2 regions of the Buttiauxella sp. WJP83 genome follow, and region 2 is predicted to be linked to the other one. Evidence: predicted binding sites of a transcription regulator. Region 2 holds the regulator's gene; the other holds the start of a gene.

Region 1 (9,299 bases), 1.6 Mb from region 2:
ATAAGCCAGCAAAACCGCTGGATGCACACAACGCCTTTTTGCTAGGTCAGCAACTGGCGCGTTTGCATGAATGGAGCGATCAGCCTCAATTTGGGCTCGATTTTGATAATGATCTTTCCACGACCCCGCAGCCCAATACCTGGCAACGACGCTGGTCGACGTTCTTTGCAGAGCAACGCATCGGCTGGCAGCTTGAGCTTGCCGCAGAAAAAGGCATTCAATTCGGAGACATCGACCTGATTGTCGAATTTGTGCATCAGGCGCTGTCCTCCCATCAGCCTCAGCCTTCTTTGTTGCATGGCGATTTGTGGTCGGGAAACTGCGCGATGGATGCAAATGGACCATTTATCTACGATCCCGCCTGCTACTGGGGCGACAGAGAGTGCGATCTGGCGATGTTGCCGTTACACCCGGATCAACCGCCGCAAATCTACGACGGTTACCAGTCAGTCTCCCCGCTTCCCGCCGATTTCTTGCAACGCCAGTCCATTTACCAGCTCTATACTCTGTTTAACCGGGCGAGTCTGTTTGGCGGCCAGCATTTAGTCATCGCGCAAAAAGCACTGGAACGTGTACTGGCGGCATAATGAATTCTCCACTCCCCGAGCGGGAGTGGCGTTTATCTAGATGAAGCCGAGTAAAGAAAAGAAGAAGTAGCCCAGCACGATAATGATGACGGGTAAAATATAAAGCGGGAAAATTTGCAGGAAAATGGTGTGTCGCGGTACCACAATTTTCGCGTCGATCTGTTCTTTCGTTAAACCTTCAGGGCCTTTTGCCTGTTCAAGAATCAACTGATCTTGCACCCCTTCACGCAGAAACTTCGCCTGACGGCTCATTCGTGCACCGGATGCCTGCAACGCAAGGCCAATAAAGATCAGCGCGTAGATTATCCAAAACAGAATATTGGCCTGCTGATGGAAGTCGGGTTGCGGCGAGTTGTACCAGAAGAAATTCAAGAATGGCGTATTAAAACGCATCATCTCAATCATGACATGAGCGAAATCCAGCATCACAGCATTAATCCCTGCCTGTTTTTCGCTGTGCTCATACATAAACTTCAGAATTGAAATCAGTGTTGAAATTACCGCTGGGATAAAAATTACCCAGCCAGCCACACGTTTGAGTACGGCAATGCGTCCAGCTTGTTGATACGTCATTCGTTCCCCTTGGTTAGGACGTAACTTGCACGCACAAAGTTTACCTCGTCTGGGGTGATTTCGCCTGAGCTTTACGGGCGATTTTCACAAACCAGTGGCAACAGCCAGGATTTCCAGTTAAAGATAGGTGATCTTATCTGTAATACCTCAAAGACAGGAGTCAATAAATGGCTGTTACGCGCCAAATTTTAGCTGCGATTTTTGATATGGACGGTTTGTTGATTGATTCTGAACCGTTATGGGACAAGGCTGAGCTGGATGTGCTCGCCAGTATCGGCGTGGATATTTCCCGACGTTCTGAACTGCCTGATACACTCGGTTTGCGTATCGATCTGGTCGTAGAACTGTGGTTTGCCCGCCAACCCTGGCAAGGCCCGACGCGCGAAGAAGTCACTCAGCGCGTGATTAATCGCGCCATTGCCCTGATAGAAGAGACTCAACCACTCTTGCCCGGCGTGCGTGAAGCCATCGCCTTATGTAAAGCACAAGGGCTGAAAGTCGGGTTAGCCTCCGCCTCACCTCTGCATATGCTTGAGCGCGTGCTGGAAATGTTCGACTTACGTTCTCAGTTTGATGCTATCGCCTCGGCGGAACATCTGCCTTACAGCAAGCCGCATCCGCAGGTTTACTTAGACGCCGCCACTAAACTGGGCATCGATCCTCTGGCTTGTGTCACTCTTGAAGATTCAGTGAATGGCATGATTGCGACCAAAGCCGCACGCATGCGTTCTATTGTGGTTCCCGCGGAAGAAAACCGCGACGACGTACGCTGGTGTCTGGCGAATGCGAAACTGAACTCGCTGACTGAATTGCGCGCCGAACATCTGATTGGCTAGTGATAAAGATGCGGGGCCCCCCCCGCATCTGTTTCAAAATCATATCCGCATCAAATTTTTTAAAACGTTATTTCATAAATATTTGAGTTTCCCCTCTCCGGTATCTACTCTATACAGACATGCGCAACGGCGCTTTTCCGGATACCGGGGTAACTTATGATTCTCGATGCTTTTAATCTGCAAGGCAAAGTCGCTATCGTCACGGGTTGTGACACAGGCCTGGGTCAGGGAATGGCAATAGGGCTTGCCGAGGCAGGTTGTAACATCGTCAGTGTAAGCCGCAAAATCCCACATGAAACGGCGCAAAAAGTACAGGATTTGGATCGTCGTTTTCTCGCCATACAGGCAGATTTAAGCCAACAAGACGCGATCCCTGAGATTATCGCGCAGGCAGTCGCAGGGATGGGGAAAATAGATATTCTCGTGAATAACGCGGGAACTATTCGCCGGGAAGATGCACTAGAATTTAGCGAGAAAAACTGGGACGACGTCATGAACCTGAACATTAAATCGGTGTTCTTTCTCTCTCAGGCGGTCGCAAAGCAATTCATTAAACAAGGCCATGGCGGCAAGATCATTAACATCGCATCCATGCTGTCATTCCAGGGCGGAATCAGAGTCCCTTCTTATACCGCATCCAAAAGCGCTGTGCTCGGCGTGACGCGGCTACTGGCGAATGAATGGGCACAACATAATATTAATGTGAATGCTATCGCGCCAGGATACATGGCAACCAACAATACTCAACAACTGCGTGACGACGATGTACGCAGCCAGGAAATCCTCGACCGTATTCCTGCTGGTCGATGGGGGCTTCCTGGTGACCTGCAAGGGCCAATTGTGTTTCTCGCCTCTCGCGCTTCCGATTATGTCAATGGCTACACGGTTGCCGTCGACGGAGGCTGGCTAGCCCGCTAAACATCATGCCGTCGGGGAATCCGGCGGTAGTAAAATGTTACGCCGTCACCTCTTCCGTCTACTGTATAAAATCCCTATACTGTATGAATCGACAGTTTTCATCCAGGTAGTATCATGACGGCGGAAGGTCACCTTCTTTTTTCCATTGCCTGTGCAGTATTCGCTAAAAACGCCGAACTCACGCCTGTGCTTGCTCAAGGGGACTGGTGGCATATTGTGCCATCAGCCATCCTGACGTGTTTGCTACCTGATATTGACCACCCAAAGTCATTTCTCGGCCAACGCTTGCCCTGGATTTCTAAACCGATCGCTCGCGCCTGCGGCCATCGGGGGTTTACGCACAGTTTATTCGCCGTATTCGCGAGTCTCGCGCTGTTCTATCTCAAAGTTCCCGAAACCTGGGTTATTCCCGCCGACGCCCTTCAGGGCATGGTGTTAGGTTACTTGAGTCATATTCTTGCGGATATGCTCACCCCTGCCGGTGTGCCGTTACTTTGGCCTTGCCGCTGGCGGTTCCGTTTTCCCATTATCAGGCCGCAAAAAGGCAATCAACTTGAACGCGCCTTGTGCATGGTGTTTTTTGGCCTGGCGGTGTGGATGCCACAAAGTGTGCCCGATAACAGTGCCGTGCGCTGGTCATCGCACATGATAATTTCTCTGCAAATGACCTTTAATAGTTTTTTAAGTAACCACCTGGAACAATAATTAGACGAAATAGCTCAAATGGTAATAATCAATTCCTTTTGAATATAAGACTCGTTCTGAGCTTCTGGTACGATTTGCAGCATAAAGGTGGCAATCAGTCCACCTGCTTAAAATACACTCAGGAGATACGGGATGAATTTTCCACTTATAGCGAACGTTATCGTGTTCGTTATTCTGCTGCTGTTGCTGGCGCAAACCCGCCACAAACAGTGGAGTCTGGCGAAGAAAGTACTGCTTGGTCTGGTGATTGGCGTCGTCTTTGGCCTTGCCCTGCACACCATTTATGGCGAAGACAGCCCGGTACTGAAACAATCTATTCAGTGGTTTAACGTTGTCGGTAACGGCTATGTTCAGTTGCTGCAAATGATTGTTATGCCATTGGTATTTGCCTCAATTCTGAGTGCTGTTGCGCGTCTGCATAATGCCTCGTCTTTGGGCAAAATCAGCGTACTGACCATCGGGACACTGCTGTTCACCACATTGATTTCCGCACTGGTCGGTGTGTTGGTGACTAACTTGTTTGGTCTGACCGCAGAAGGCCTTGTTCAGGGAACTGCAGAAACTGCACGTCTGAGCGCGATTGAAACGACTTATGTGGGCAAAGTTGCCGACCTCAGCGTACCGCAGCTGATTTTATCTTTCGTACCGAAAAACCCGTTTGCTGACCTGACTGGTGCTAATCCAACGTCGATCATCAGCGTCGTGATTTTCGCCGCCTTCCTCGGCGTGGCCGCACTGAAATTGCTGAAAGACGATGCGCCAAAAGGCGAACGTGTTCTGGTTGCGATTGACACACTTCAAAGCTGGGTCATGAAACTTGTGCGCCTGGTGATGCAACTGACGCCATACGGTGTTCTGGCACTGATGACCAAAGTCGTTGCCGGTTCAAACCTGCAAGACATCATTAAACTGGGCAGCTTCGTGGTGGCTTCATACCTCGGCCTGGCCATTATGTTCGGTGTGCATGCGGTATTGCTGGCCGTCAATGGTGTCAGCCCGTTGAAATACTTCCGTAAAGTATGGCCGGTTCTGACCTTCGCTTTCACCAGCCGCTCCAGCGCAGCCAGCATTCCATTGAACGTTGAAGCGCAAACTCGCCGCCTGGGTGTGCCTGAGTCCATCGCAAGCTTTGCGGCGTCCTTTGGGGCAACTATCGGTCAGAATGGCTGTGCCGGTCTGTATCCAGCGATGCTGGCCGTGATGGTCGCACCGACTGTCGGTATCAACCCGTTGGATCCCGTCTGGATTGCTACGCTGGTTGGGATTGTTACCGTAAGCTCCGCAGGCGTTGCCGGTGTGGGCGGTGGCGCAACCTTCGCGGCGCTGATTGTCCTGCCAGCCATGGGCTTGCCTGTTACGCTCGTTGCGCTGTTGATTTCGGTTGAGCCACTTATCGATATGGGTCGTACCGCACTGAACGTTAGCGGTTCGATGACAGCAGGTACCATCACGAGTCAGTTGATGAAACAAACTGATAAAGAAGTGCTTAATAGTGATGAAGAAGCTGAGCTGGCGCATCGCTAACCAGTAGCAAAATCACTACAGAATCTGCGACAATAAACGGCTCCTTTCAACAAGGGGCCGTTTTTTTATTTATAATTTAGAGCTCCCGCATAGGGGGCCAAAACTTTAGCTCTCTACGGATCCCTTATCTCTATGAAACGACTTTGTATTCTGTTGTTGTTCTGCGTCTCATCGGCGTGGGCTGAAACACCTGATAGTCCTTATCTGCAACATGCGCAGGAAGGAGACAGTCGTGCCCAGTTTTATCTTGCCGACACGCTGTTTAGTGCGGGTGAATACCAGCAGGCCGAAAGTTGGGCGGCTAAATCAGCGGCTCAAGGAGATGCAGATGCACTGGCACTTCTGGCACAGTTGAAAATTCAGGACCCTAACGCTGCGGATTATCAGCAAGCGAAATCACTCGCCGAACAAGCGGTTGAGCGTGGCAGTAAAATAGGTAATGTGACGCTTGCGCGTATTCTGGTTAACACCCAAGCGGGTACACCTGACTACCCTAAAGCAATGAAGCTGCTGGAAAGTGCCTCACAAGATATCGAAAGTGATTCTGCGGTCGATGCACAGATGTTCTACGGTTTGCTCTACGCCAACGGCGTGGGTATTGCACAGGACGATGAAAAGGCGACATTCTGGTTTAAGCGCAGCTCGGCGATTTCTCGTACGGGTTATGCCGAATACTGGGCCGGCATGCTGTTTTTAAACGGTGAGAAAGGCTTTATTACAGCCAATAAGCAAAGAGCATTGCAGTGGCTGAATGTAAGCTGCACAGAAGGATTTGATACCGGCTGCGAAATGTTTGATCAAATCAGTAACGGCGGGTAATCCCGCCATCCTGGATACCGTCTGGAAAGACGACAAAAATATCAGAGAATGTCATTTTCATTTCTTACCTGCATCGCCCAACGTTGTGCGGACTCCGGCAACGTAAAGGGCGGTGACTGGCGGAACGCATCCCCCACCAGCACAAAAGCCACATAGCGATTACGTAAAATCCACACATCCTTAAACCCTTCAGCTCGCAAGGCTTGAGCCGGCGGCGCAGGTTCAACACGCGGTTGATACGTAATAACGGGACGAGTATTTGGTTGGCGCAAAGGTTTCATAGGCAATCGAATCAGAACTGAATTGATGAACAACGTCACTATGATAGCGGAGAATCGCCCTCCGCGTCTCGTGTTGAGAAGCTCTTGACCTATAGTTAAAGATGTTTTGACTGTCCAAAGCATCGTTATCGCAGGACTAAAACAGGAGATGAGCTCAATGTCGACGCACGATAAACATCCGTTAAGTCACAGCGCACCAATACATGACGCCAACGAATCCAGGCCCGGTATGGATTCTCTGGCTCCTGAAGATGGATCTCACCGCCCTTCCACTGTACCCACGCCTCCTGGAGCACAACCCACTGCTGCAGGCAGTTATAAAAGCCCGGATACCTCCAACGAAAAACTAAAATCGCTCGATGTGCACCGCAAGGATGGTGAAAACTTCCCGCTGACGACCAATCAGGGTGTGCGGATTGCCGATGACCAAAATTCACTGCGCGCCGGTACGCGCGGGCCTACGCTTCTGGAAGATTTTATCCTGCGGGAAAAAATCACCCATTTCGACCATGAGCGTATCCCCGAGCGTATCGTACATGCGCGGGGTTCGGCGGCTCACGGTTACTTCCAGCCCTACAAAAATTTGGCGGAAGTCACCAAAGCGGATTTTCTATCGGACCCTGATAAAATCACGCCGGTATTCGTGCGATTTTCGACTGTACAAGGCGGTGCAGGCTCTGCCGACACCGTACGTGATATCCGCGGATTTGCGACCAAATTCTATACCGAAGAAGGCATTTTCGATTTAGTCGGTAACAACACCCCGGTATTCTTTATTCAGGATGCCCATAAATTCCCTGATTTCGTCCACGCCGTTAAACCCGAGCCACACTGGGCAATACCGCAAGGTGGCAGTGCGCACGACACTTTCTGGGATTATGTGTCACTGCAACCCGAAACGCTGCACAACGTCATCTGGGCGATGTCTGACCGTGGTCTTCCACGCAGCTATCGCACCATGGAAGGGTTCGGTATTCATACCTTCAGGATGATTAATGCCGAAGGCAAAGCCACCTTCGTGCGTTTCCACTGGAAACCCACCGCCGGTAAAGCATCGCTGGTGTGGGATGAATCGCAAAAGCTGACGGGGCGCGATCCGGATTTCCACCGCCGTGATCTTTGGGAATCTATTGAAGCGGGCGATTTCCCGGAATACGAATTGGGGCTGCAATTAATCCCTGAAGAAGATGAGTTTAAATACGATTTCGATCTGTTAGACCCGACCAAACTGATCCCGGAAGAGCTGGTTCCCGTCCATCTGGTGGGCAAAATGACGCTCAATCGTAACCCGGATAATTTCTTCGCCGAAAACGAACAAGCGGCATTCCATCCAGGTCATATCGTCCCGGGGTTGGATTTCAGTAATGACCCGTTATTACAGGGGCGTTTATTCTCTTATACCGATACGCAAATCAGCCGCCTGGGTGGCCCGAATTTCCATGAAATCCCGATTAACCGCCCAGTCTGCCCGTATCACAATTTCCAGCGTGATGGCATGCACCGAATGGATATCGACAGTAATCCTGCCAACTACGAACCTAACTCCATCAACGATAACTGGCCACGCGAAACGCCGCCGGGGCCAAAACGTGGCGGTTTTGAGAGTTATCAGACTCGGGTTGAGGGGCATAAAATTCGCGAGCGTAGCCCATCCTTTGGTGAGTATTACTCGCAACCCCGGCTGTTCTGGCAAAGCCAAACGCCTGTCGAGCAGCAACATATTATCAGCGCTTTTAGCTTCGAATTATCCAAAGTGGCGCGACCCTACATCCGCGAAAGAGTGCTGGACCATCTGACACACATTGATATTTCGCTGGCACAACCCGTTGCAGAAAATCTCGGTATTGAGCTTTCCGATGAGCAGATGCACGTTGCGCCACCCAAAGATGTTAATGGCCTGAAGAAAGACCCGAGCCTAAGCCTGTATGCGGTGCCAAGCGGCTCAGTGAAAGGCAGAGTCGTGGCGATTCTACTCAGTGAAAATGCAAATGCGGCGGATGTGCTGGCGACAATGCAGGCGCTGAAAGCCCAGGGTGTCCACAGCAAACTGTTGTTCTCGCGTCTGGGCGATGCTAGCGCTGACGATGGCTCCTTGCTGCCGATAGGAGCCACGTTCACCGGTTCGCCGTCGGTCAGCGTCGATGCGGTGATCGTCCCGGGAGGCGACATCAGCTCCATTTTAAATAATGGCGATGCCACTTATTATTTAATGGAAGCCTATAAGCACTTAAAAGTCATCGGCCTTGCAGGCGATGCCCGACAGTTTAAATCTAAGCTGGGTATTGATAGCCAGGGAGAGGAAGGTGTGGTTGAAGGTGACACTGTCACAAGCACATTTACCGATGATTTCCTGCAACATCTCGCCGCGCACCGCGTCTGGTCGCGCAGTAACAAGGTCAGTCATATTCCTGCATAGACACAAAAAAGCCGCCACGGTTAGGTGGCGGCTTTTTTTACTTAAAGAGAAATTACTTTTTCGTTTGCGGGTCAGTATCGTATTCCGCACAAGACTGATAACCGGAATTCATCACATGGCCGGTTTCATCAAGAGCAACGAAGTAGGTTTCAGTTTTGCCTTCGCGCTGGCCAAGAATATAGGTCTGGCAAGTACCGCGCGCGTGAATCATGGTCACTTCTGAAGAAGGTTTACCCGCAATCTGCTGCACTTGCTCACGGCTCATGCCTTTTTTCACATCTTTAACCACAGGCGTCGCCACCTGATCTTTGGTACGGTCATACGCCGTACAACCCGCAAGCATTGTCATCACCGCTGCTGCACTTAAAAATCCTGCAAAATTCTTGTTCATATTTTATCCTCGTTTTTCAGGGTATTGCTCAAGCGTGTTCATTAAGCGTGGAATAGAAAAGAGGTTTTTTCAACTAACCAAGCCAAATGAATAATTTTTAGGATTATTAAACAAAACACCGGGTTAGCTCCAGAACGCTCTAAATCACACCAAATGATTCCATACATGCGCATGAGTCTTGTCGTTTTACCGACAAACGGGTAGTTTTAACAAATCTGACTTTTGCTACCTGCGCGCGCAGGTACACCG
Region 2 (9,299 bases):
TCGAAGAAAAAATCACGCTAATACGAATTTAGAAGATTAGACTGGGGAAGAATCGGTACTTCCATGTACCAGGGCAGATTTAGAGAGTTAACACATCTGAGGGATGAGATTACCAGCGGTAATCGTTACGTTTTTCCCAATCAACGACTTCTTTCTCTGCCTGTTCTTGGGCGTATCCATAGCGTTCCTGGATTTTACCGACTAGCTGATCGCGCTTCCCTTCGATGACGGTCATGTCGTCATCCGTCAGTTTGCCCCATTTTTCTTTCACTGTGCCTTTGAACTGTTTCCAGTTACCGCCGATTTCGTCTTTATTCATAATAGTCTCCTCAACGTTCGCTAAAAAACTGCTAAAAGTTAACAACGTCCGAGTGCTGCCGTTTGGCTAAAACCACTCTTATCTGCTGGACGTGATAACAATTGTAGTTAAGGATGCGGCAGTGGCGGAAAAACTAAGAATCTTTAACCATGCACGTGTTCAAACCAGGTGTTGTGACGCCAATGACGACGCCAGATCCACCCCAATGACAAACCTCGTAGTGCAAGAAACACCGCCAGCGAAAGCCATAACCCATGGTTGCCCAACCAGGGCACGGTGAACAAGGTTAATCCAAAGCCAAGAGCCGCAACGGCCATACTGTTTCGCATTTCTGCACCACGTGTTGCGCCAATAAACATGCCATCAAGCAAATAGCACCAGACGCCCACCACCGGTAAAACTATCTGCCAATGCAAATAGCGATCGGCCTGGCGCTGCAATTCAGGGATTGATGTCAGGAGCGAAACAATGTTCTCGCCAAACAGTGCATACACTATGGCAAAAGCTAACGCGACCAATCCCGCCTGGCGACAGGCTGCTCCCCACACCTCCAGCAATTGGCCTCGATTTTTCGCACCAAATGCCTGCCCCGAATGGGCTTCAACAGCGTAAGCAAACCCATCAAGCGCATAGGCGGTGAAGGTCAGCAACGTCATCAGCACCGCGTTTACCGCAACGATTTCGCTGCCTAACCGTGCGCCAAAAATCGTCACTGATGCGAAACACACCTGCAGCAACAGCGAGCGCAACATAATGTCCCGGTTAAGCGCCAGTAAACGCCGAACGTTTCCGCGCCAGGCTTTCATCAGCATCTCTACGCTGATTCCACGCAGGCCCATCACCTTTTTCACCATCAGCAACCCGATGATAAATGTCGCATATTCCGCAGTGACCGTCGCTAACGCCGCCCCCTGCACATTCATGTGCAACCCCATCACCAGCCACACATCCAGCACGATATTCAGCACGTTTCCGACGACCAGTAAGATAACCGGTGCACGCGCATACTGAACGCCTAACAGCCAACCAAGTAAGACCAGGTTAGCCAGTGAAGCCGGGGCGCTTAGCCAGCGGATCTCAAGAAAACGCTGTGCCTGCCAGAGCACATCCTGGTTACCGCCAACAATATGTAATGCCAGTGAAATGAGGGGATCGCGCAGCGCGATAATCACAACGCCTGCGCCCAGCGCCAGCAATAAAGGCTGTACCAGTGCACGAGCTAACGCCGAGGGATTATTTGCGCCAAACGCTTGAGCGGTTAAGCCCGTGGTACTCATGCGCAGGAATAGCAAAAGCATGAACAGGAAACTGGTTGCCGTAGCGCCAATAGCGACTCCGCCAAGATAGACAGGGCTGTCCAGATGACCAATGACTGCCGTATCGACCAGACCCAGCAAGGGGACGGTGATGTTGGAGAAGATCATGGGTAAGGCGAGGCGCCAGAGTACTTTGTCAGCCGTTGAGAAAAATCGCATTCCACCCTTCATACTTCAAGCCGCATCTTTGTTGGCCGCGTTCACTCACCCGAATCACTTACTCAAGTAAGCTCATCGGGACTCGTTTTCTCGCCGCCTCAATGCAACTTGAATTATTTGGGTTTTCAGTTTTAAGAAACTTTACAGCCAGTTGCCGTTGCGAATCACCCCAACCGCCAACCCTTCAATGGAGAAGTTATGTTCGCGCAGGTCAACCACAATAGGTTCAAACTCGCTATTTTCTGGAAGAAGATGAACAACGTTGCCCTGCTGTTTTAAGCGCTTAACGGTAACTTCATCATCAATACGCGCAACCACAACCTGGCCGTTACGCACATCCTGAGTTTTATGCACCGCGAGCAGATCACCGTCCATAATACCGATGTCTTTCATAGACATACCGCTGACGCGCAGCAAGAAATCGGCATTAGGTTTAAACAGCGATGGATCAACCTGGTAATGGCCTTCGATATGCTGCTGAGCCAAGAGTGGCTCACCTGCAGCAACACGCCCAACCAGCGGAATACCGGTAACTTCTTCCACCAGCAAGCGGATACCGCGCGACGCACCAGAGACAATCTCAATGACGCCTTTACGAGCCAGTGCTTTTAGGTGCTCTTCAGCGGCGTTTGGAGAACGGAACCCCAGACGTTGAGCAATCTCGGCACGAGTCGGTGGCATGCCGGTCTGGCTGATATGATCCCGAATAAGATCAAACACCTCTTGCTGCCTGGTAGTTAACGCTTTCATTCCGCCCCCTGGGTGTTTATACAGTTATGCTGTGAGTATATACAGTCAAAGGCGAATTTGGAACCACAAATTAAGCAAAAAACCAGCCACTTAACTATTCTGGAAAGATCATCGCAAATGCTGCCAAAGCAGTGTGACCCAGGTAATCACTGCGAGGATAATGGCGATTAACACAGCAGCTGATCCCATGTCCTTGGCGCGTCCTGAAAGCTCGTGATAATCCGTACCCACGCGGTCAACAAGGGATTCAATCGCACTGTTGAGGATCTCGACAATCATAACCAGCACGACAGAACCAATCAGTAGAATACGGGTGATGGGGTCGATATCTAAATAACAGGCAATGGCAATAGCGATTACGGCACAAACGCCTTCCTGACGGAACGCAGCTTCGTTGATCCAGGCTGCTTTGAGCCCTTTCCATGAATAGCCAGCGGCTTTGATGATACGGGTAAATCCGGTGACGTTACTCGCCATTTTTGGAAACCTTTTCAAATTATTTGCGTCAATACTTATCTATACCCGTCATTCTTCAAATTGCTGCCAACACGGCTACAACTTGAAGAATGACGGGTATAAAGCGCAACGCCACAGAAATCTGAGTGAGATTCTGATATTCTTGCGGCGAAATTGCATTATTAACCTGAGGCTTTACATCGTTTATGTCAGGCTGGCCAAGAATCTACTACAAATTACTTAATTTACCATTAGGCGTTCTGGTAAAAAGCAAGTCCATTCCGGCAGATCCACAAGCCGAACTGGGCTTAGATCCCACACGCCCGATAATGTACGTGCTGCCGTATAACTCTAAGGCGGACTTATTAACGCTGCGCGCACAATGTCTCGCGCATGGCTTACCCGATCCGCTTCAGCCGTTAGAGATTGATGGAGCGGTACTCCCGCGTTACGTCTTTATCCACGGCGGCCCGCGCGTATTCACGTATTACACGCCGAAAGAAGAGTCGATCAAGTTGTTCCATGATTACCTCGACTTGCACCGCAGCAATCCAAATCTGGATGTGCAGATGGTGCCGGTCTCGGTGATGTTTGGCCGCTCTCCGGGTCGCGAAAAAGGCGAAGTTAATCCGCCATTAAAGATGCTGAACGGCATCCAGAAATTTTTCGCCGTTACCTGGCTTGGTCGCGACAGTTTCGTGCGTTTTTCGCCACCCGTCTCTCTACGCCACATGGCCACCGAGCACGGTACGGATAAAAAGATCGCTCAGAAATTGGCTCGCGTTGCGCGTATGCACTTTGCTCGCCAGCGTTTAGCGACCATCGGGCCGCGTTTGCCGGTACGTCAGGATCTGTTTAATAAACTTCTGGCATCGAAAGCTATCGCTCGCGCCGTCGAAGATGAAGCACGCAGCAAGAAAATCTCCCATGAAAAAGCACAGCAAAACGCTGTGGCGCTGATGGAAGAGATTGCCGCCAACTTCTCTTATGAAGCGATTCGAGTGAGCGACCGCGTGCTCAGTCTGACGTGGAACCGCTTGTACCAGGGGATAAACGTTCATAATGCAGAACGCGTGCGCCAGTTGGCTCACGATGGTCATGAGATTGTTTATGTCCCTTGCCATCGCAGCCACATGGATTACATGCTGCTGTCCTATGTGCTTTATCACCAGGGGCTGGTTCCTCCGCACATCGCGGCGGGTATCAACCTGAACTTCTGGCCAGCGGGCCCGATTTTCCGCCGCCTCGGTGCGTTCTTTATCCGTCGTACCTTTAAAGGCAGCAAACTCTACTCCACCGTGTTCCGTGAATATCTGGGCGAGCTGTTTAGCCGTGGCTATTCCGTTGAATATTTCGTGGAAGGGGGTCGTTCTCGTACCGGGCGTTTGCTCGACCCGAAAACCGGCACCTTGTCGATGACCATTCAGGCAATGCTGCGCGGCGGTACTCGCCCTATTACATTGGTGCCGATTTACATTGGCTACGAGCATGTAATGGAAGTGGGGACTTACGCAAAAGAGTTGCGTGGTGCGACCAAAGAGAAAGAGAGTTTCATGCAGATGGTACGTGGCCTGAGTAAGCTGCGTAACCTCGGTCAGGGCTATGTGAACTTTGGCGAACCGATGCCATTGATGACATTCCTGAACCAGCGAGTTCCTGAGTGGCGCGATTCCATCGACCCAATCGAAGCGATTCGTCCTGCGTGGCTGACGCCGACGGTGAATGAAATTGCCGCCGAGTTGATGGTGCGAATTAACAATGCAGGTGCGGCGAACGCCATGAACCTGTGCTGTACAGCGTTATTAGCCTCACGTCAGCGTTCACTCACCCGTGAGCAACTCACCGAGCAGCTAAACTGTTACCTGAGCCTGTTGCGTAATGTGCCGTATTCACCGGACGCTACTGCACCCGATCAACCAGCAGAAGCGCTGATTGAACACGCGTTGCAAATGAACAAGTTTGAAGTAGAGAAAGACACTATCGGTGACATCATCATTTTGCCGCGTGAGCAGGCAGTTCTGATGACGTATTACCGCAACAACATCCTGCATATGCTGGTGTTGCCTTCTCTGCTGGCAGCGATTATTACTCAACATCGCCGCATTGACCGTAGCGAACTGCTGCGTCAGGTCACGTTACTGTACCCGATGCTGAAGGCTGAGTTGTTCCTGCGCTGGAACACCACTGAACTTGCCGGTGAAATTGACATTATGCTCAATGAACTGGCGCGTCAGGAACTGGTCACGCTGACAGACGACGAAGTGCAGATGAACCCTGCGCGTTCACGCACCATGCAGCTACTGGCTGCGGGTGTTCGTGAAACGCTACAGCGTTATGCGATTACGTTCTGGTTGTTGAGCGCGAATCCGTCGATTAACCGTGGGACACTGGAGCGCGAAAGCCGCACCGTTGCCCAGCGCTTGTCAGTTTTGCATGGTATTAATGCACCGGAGTTCTTTGATAAAGCCGTCTTCACCTCGCTGGTATTAACCTTGCGTGATGAAGGCTATATCAGTGACACCGGGGATGCAGAGCCAGGCGAAACGATGAAGGTCTACCAGTTACTGGCTGATCTGATCATGCCGGATGTGCGTTTAACGATTGAAAGTGCGACGTCGCAGGCTGCGACCGAGTAATGCCCTCACCCTAACCCTCTCCCACGGGAGAGGGGATAACTGTTATCTCCTTCACCTGAGGGAGATATGCCCGGTTTTCTCCTTCTCCCCGAGGGAGAAGGCCGGGATGAGGGGATTTTTTAGAAGTGTATGTAACTCAGCACCAGGCCAATAAACAACACCAGCCCAACGTAGTTATTATTCAGGAATGCGCGGAAACAGGCATCGCGGTCGCGATTCGCCGTCAACCGTTGCTGATGGATAAAGAGCGCGCCAGCCAATGCTATAGACCAATAAAAAGCGCCGCCTAAGCCATTCAGCCAGCCAATTACGGCCAGCAATACCATTACCGCAACCTGCAAAATCCCAATGATCACATTGTCATAGCGTCCAAACAGGATAGCCGTGGATTTGATACCTATTTTAAGATCGTCATCGCGATCAACCATCGCATACTGTGTGTCGTAGGCTACCGCCCAGCAAATATTGGTCAAAAACATCAGCCAGCAACTTAGCGGAACAGATTCACTGACCGCAGCAAATGCCATTGGGATGGACCAACCGAATGCCGCACCCAACACCACTTGTGGCAGATGGGTGTAACGCTTCATAAACGGATAGACCCAGGCTAACGCTAATCCCGCGACAGACAATAAAATCGTCATGGTATTGAGTGTCAGCACCAGTAAAAACGAAAGCAGCACCAGCACCACAAACAGGATACGCGCCTCTTTTTCACTGACAGCACCGCTCGGTAGCGGCCGATGGGCGGTCCGTTTAACGTGGCCATCAAACTTGCGATCGGCGTAGTCGTTAACCACGCAACCCGCGGCGCGCATCATCCAGACTCCGGCGATAAACACGCATAAAATAGTCAGCGGCGGGACACCCGGTGTCGCAAGCCATAACGCCCATAACGTGGGCCATAACAATAAAAGCGAGCCAATCGGCTTATCCAGCCGCATCAGGCGTTGGTAGGCCTGTAATTTGCCCTGTTTCAGACTCCACTCCATTATTTTTCCTCTGCATACAACGGCGAAGCGGGAAGGAATAACTCGGTCAGTACCAATGGCTTTCCGGCTAATCTCAGGCGGGACCGACGTCCCCACAGCTCCGCACTGCGTCCAATCTCAATAAAATCCCGCGTCAGGGATGATGCACTAAACAAATAACGCCCAAGCGGCGTGGTTCCAAGCTGTTGCAAAGCAAGCTCAGGCCCTTCAAGGGTTGATTCCGGTACGACCGTGCGCCCAAGCAGCCAGGGCTCATCGTCACCGCATAGCACAACTTCACGCAGCCAATAACGTTTGGCTTCTGGCATCATCTCAGCTTCGGGAAAATCGACAGGCGAATCGAAAAAACCTTCACGCACAATGCGAACAGTGACTCGCGAACAATACTGTTCAAAGCGTTTAGTCATTGAGTCTTCAAGCAACAACCAGTCAAGAAGCGAAGCACTCAGCCCCTCGGGAATCGTAGCCTCAAAACGTAAGGCGCGCAGTGCCGAAAGCGCGTCAGACATGTGAATTTCTCCGAAATAAAACCGGCAGTCATTGTAACGCAGAATGGGTAGAGCGGGGACGATTTAACAGGTCTACAACCTTCAAAATCATTTGGGTGGCGTCACTAAAACGCATTTGCGTTTTTGAACGCAGCCAACGCAGAAGCGGCTCGAAATATGACGGGCAAAAAAAAGGTGCGCCACAAGGACGCACCAATACTCCAAACATCAGCATTGCGGGGAGACGGTTACCCCTTGCCTTTTACACTGCTGATAAAAGTTTTACGGGCAGAAGTTGATCCAAGACGCTCTGCTTCATCCAACAGTTTCAAGGCTTTATCTACATCGCCTTTGTCGACTGCTTGCTTGATAGCCTGGTTGAAGTAGCTTTCTGTATCGTTAAGCATTGGCTCTTTTTTCACCGCTGGCGCAGGGGCGGCAACAGGTGCAGGAGCAGGAGCTGAATACGTTGGCGCAGGTGCTGCGGATGTCGCTGCAACGGCTGCTACAGGCGCTGCGTAAGTCGCGGCTGGCGCAGCCGTATTCCCGACAGTGACCGGGCCTGGGCCTTTTGAACCAAACAGTGGACCAACCAAAATGCTGGAACCGGAGGAGGTTCTGACTTTAAGCGACAGTTCCCCCTCTTTGACATGGCGTGCAATCGGGTCTGGGATATCCGGAACTGCGTTACCATTACCTCGGGCATAGGCTTTCGCCGGGTCAACCATGGTGGTGATTTGTTGGAGATCTTTATTGGTGGTGAAGACCAACAAATACAGTTTTTGTTGCCCCAATGCTGGGGTTAATTTCAGTACGCCTTCCAGACGGTTGGAAGACATTACGCCCGGCTCTTCATAGGGAAAGAAACTGGATGGGAAGTAAGCAGCAGGCGTCAAATTCTGATCAAGTACCAACACGTTTGGCGCAAATACTGACTCTTTATTCACCAGGCTGGTGAGCGTAATGGTCAACTCACCGATGCTTGCCGGTACGCTGTAGGCAGCTACTGGCCCCACAATATCACCGGCATTCAGCGTCTGCCCGGTGGTAGCGAGATTCGTTTTTTGGGTGTTCGTTTGATCAACCGGAGTCCATTGCAGTTGTTGCAGTGCAGAGGCCGGAATTGCAGGTGCGGCAGAGAGATCCTGAGGCACGATGTTCACATCCGCCAGGCTTACGCCGGGCAGGCTGGCGAGCAACCCTGCGGATAGGCAGAGTGCGATGAGACTTTTTTTCATTTTCATTGTTATAAACCTCGGCTGGGAAGTCGGTGGAAAGTTAGCCAGGCAATAGCGCTTTCCATCGAAACAGGCATTGGCATACAAGGGTAATAACGAGGGGCTCAGTGACGAACCCCTCATCGTTTCATAACATCAGGTTAAAGCTGAATTACCACCAGATTTCCATCTGGGCACCGAAGGTGAATTCGTCGTTATCGCCACGGCTGGTAGAGAATGTACCGTTACCGGTATTGTCTGCGATGGCAAAGCGAGTGGTATCACCGCTAGCATTTTTCGCGTAACCCCATTGCTCATCCCAACGTGCGTAGGTTGCAAAGAGACGCAGTGCTGGACGAGACCAGATGCTGTCGCCTGCTTGCCATTGTTGTGCCAGCGTAATTTTGTACTGACCGTTGTGATCGCCCGTTTCCTGGGATTTCACGTTGTCGTAGCCAAGTTCCAGCAAGGTGCTCATGATTGGCGTCCATTTGAACATTGGACGCACACCGACGGTGTACCACTCAGTTCCCTGGTTATCATCCATATCCAGATTCTGGTACATAGCGACATACATCAGGTCCCAACGGTCGGCCAGAGTAATTGCACCGTGGTCGAGGACACGAATCATGCTGCCGTCGTTGTTGATGCTACCGCCCTGCGCCTGACCTTTACCATTGGAGGTCATAGAGTCAGTTGCGTACTGGACAACGAATTTGTTGAAGCCTTTCATCATGCTTTGGGTGTGCTCAAGAGTCCCCATCCAGCCGTCTTTAGACGCGCCAGGTTGCAGATAATAGTCATCAGGAATGTTGGTGTGGCCGTAATCTACACCCAGCTCCAGGGTACCGCCTGGGTTGGTTTCAATACCCGCCCAACGCACGTCAAACACGTCGTTTGGTACTTTGTTGTTATAAGTACGCTCACCCGTCACTGGATCGAACTCAGCAGCGCCGGAAGAACCAC

The links. The regulator LexA, encoded in region 2, represses DNA repair genes until DNA is damaged. The targets are predictions, from matches to a motif close to TNCTGTATGTACATACAGNA.
Region 1: the regulator LexA is predicted to act here: its motif matches at 2,992-3,011, upstream of OH773_RS12750 (metal-dependent hydrolase).

The regions. Positions count from the first base shown of each region.
Region 1 covers NZ_CP110080.1:2,753,523-2,762,821, forward strand. The annotation lists gene OH773_RS12730 (fructosamine kinase family protein) at 1-587, shown strand, start outside; gene OH773_RS12735 (YniB family protein) at 624-1,160, opposite strand; gene hxpB (hexitol phosphatase HxpB) at 1,328-1,996, shown strand; gene kduD (2-dehydro-3-deoxy-D-gluconate 5-dehydrogenase KduD) at 2,153-2,914, shown strand; gene OH773_RS12750 (metal-dependent hydrolase) at 3,029-3,619, shown strand; gene OH773_RS12755 (L-cystine transporter) at 3,752-5,143, shown strand; gene OH773_RS12760 (tetratricopeptide repeat protein) at 5,276-5,962, shown strand; gene cedA (cell division activator CedA) at 6,004-6,243, opposite strand; gene katE (catalase HPII) at 6,401-8,659, shown strand; gene osmE (osmotically-inducible lipoprotein OsmE) at 8,712-9,050, opposite strand.
Region 2 covers NZ_CP110080.1:4,342,445-4,351,743, forward strand. The annotation lists gene zur (zinc uptake transcriptional repressor Zur) at 1-21, shown strand, start outside; gene OH773_RS20070 (CsbD family protein) at 110-319, opposite strand; gene dinF (MATE family efflux transporter DinF) at 463-1,794, opposite strand; gene lexA (transcriptional repressor LexA) at 1,936-2,544, opposite strand; gene OH773_RS20085 (diacylglycerol kinase) at 2,653-3,021, opposite strand; gene plsB (glycerol-3-phosphate 1-O-acyltransferase PlsB) at 3,207-5,636, shown strand; gene ubiA (4-hydroxybenzoate octaprenyltransferase) at 5,756-6,628, opposite strand; gene ubiC (chorismate lyase) at 6,628-7,137, opposite strand; gene malM (maltose operon protein MalM) at 7,365-8,360, opposite strand; gene OH773_RS20110 (maltoporin) at 8,506-9,299, opposite strand, start outside.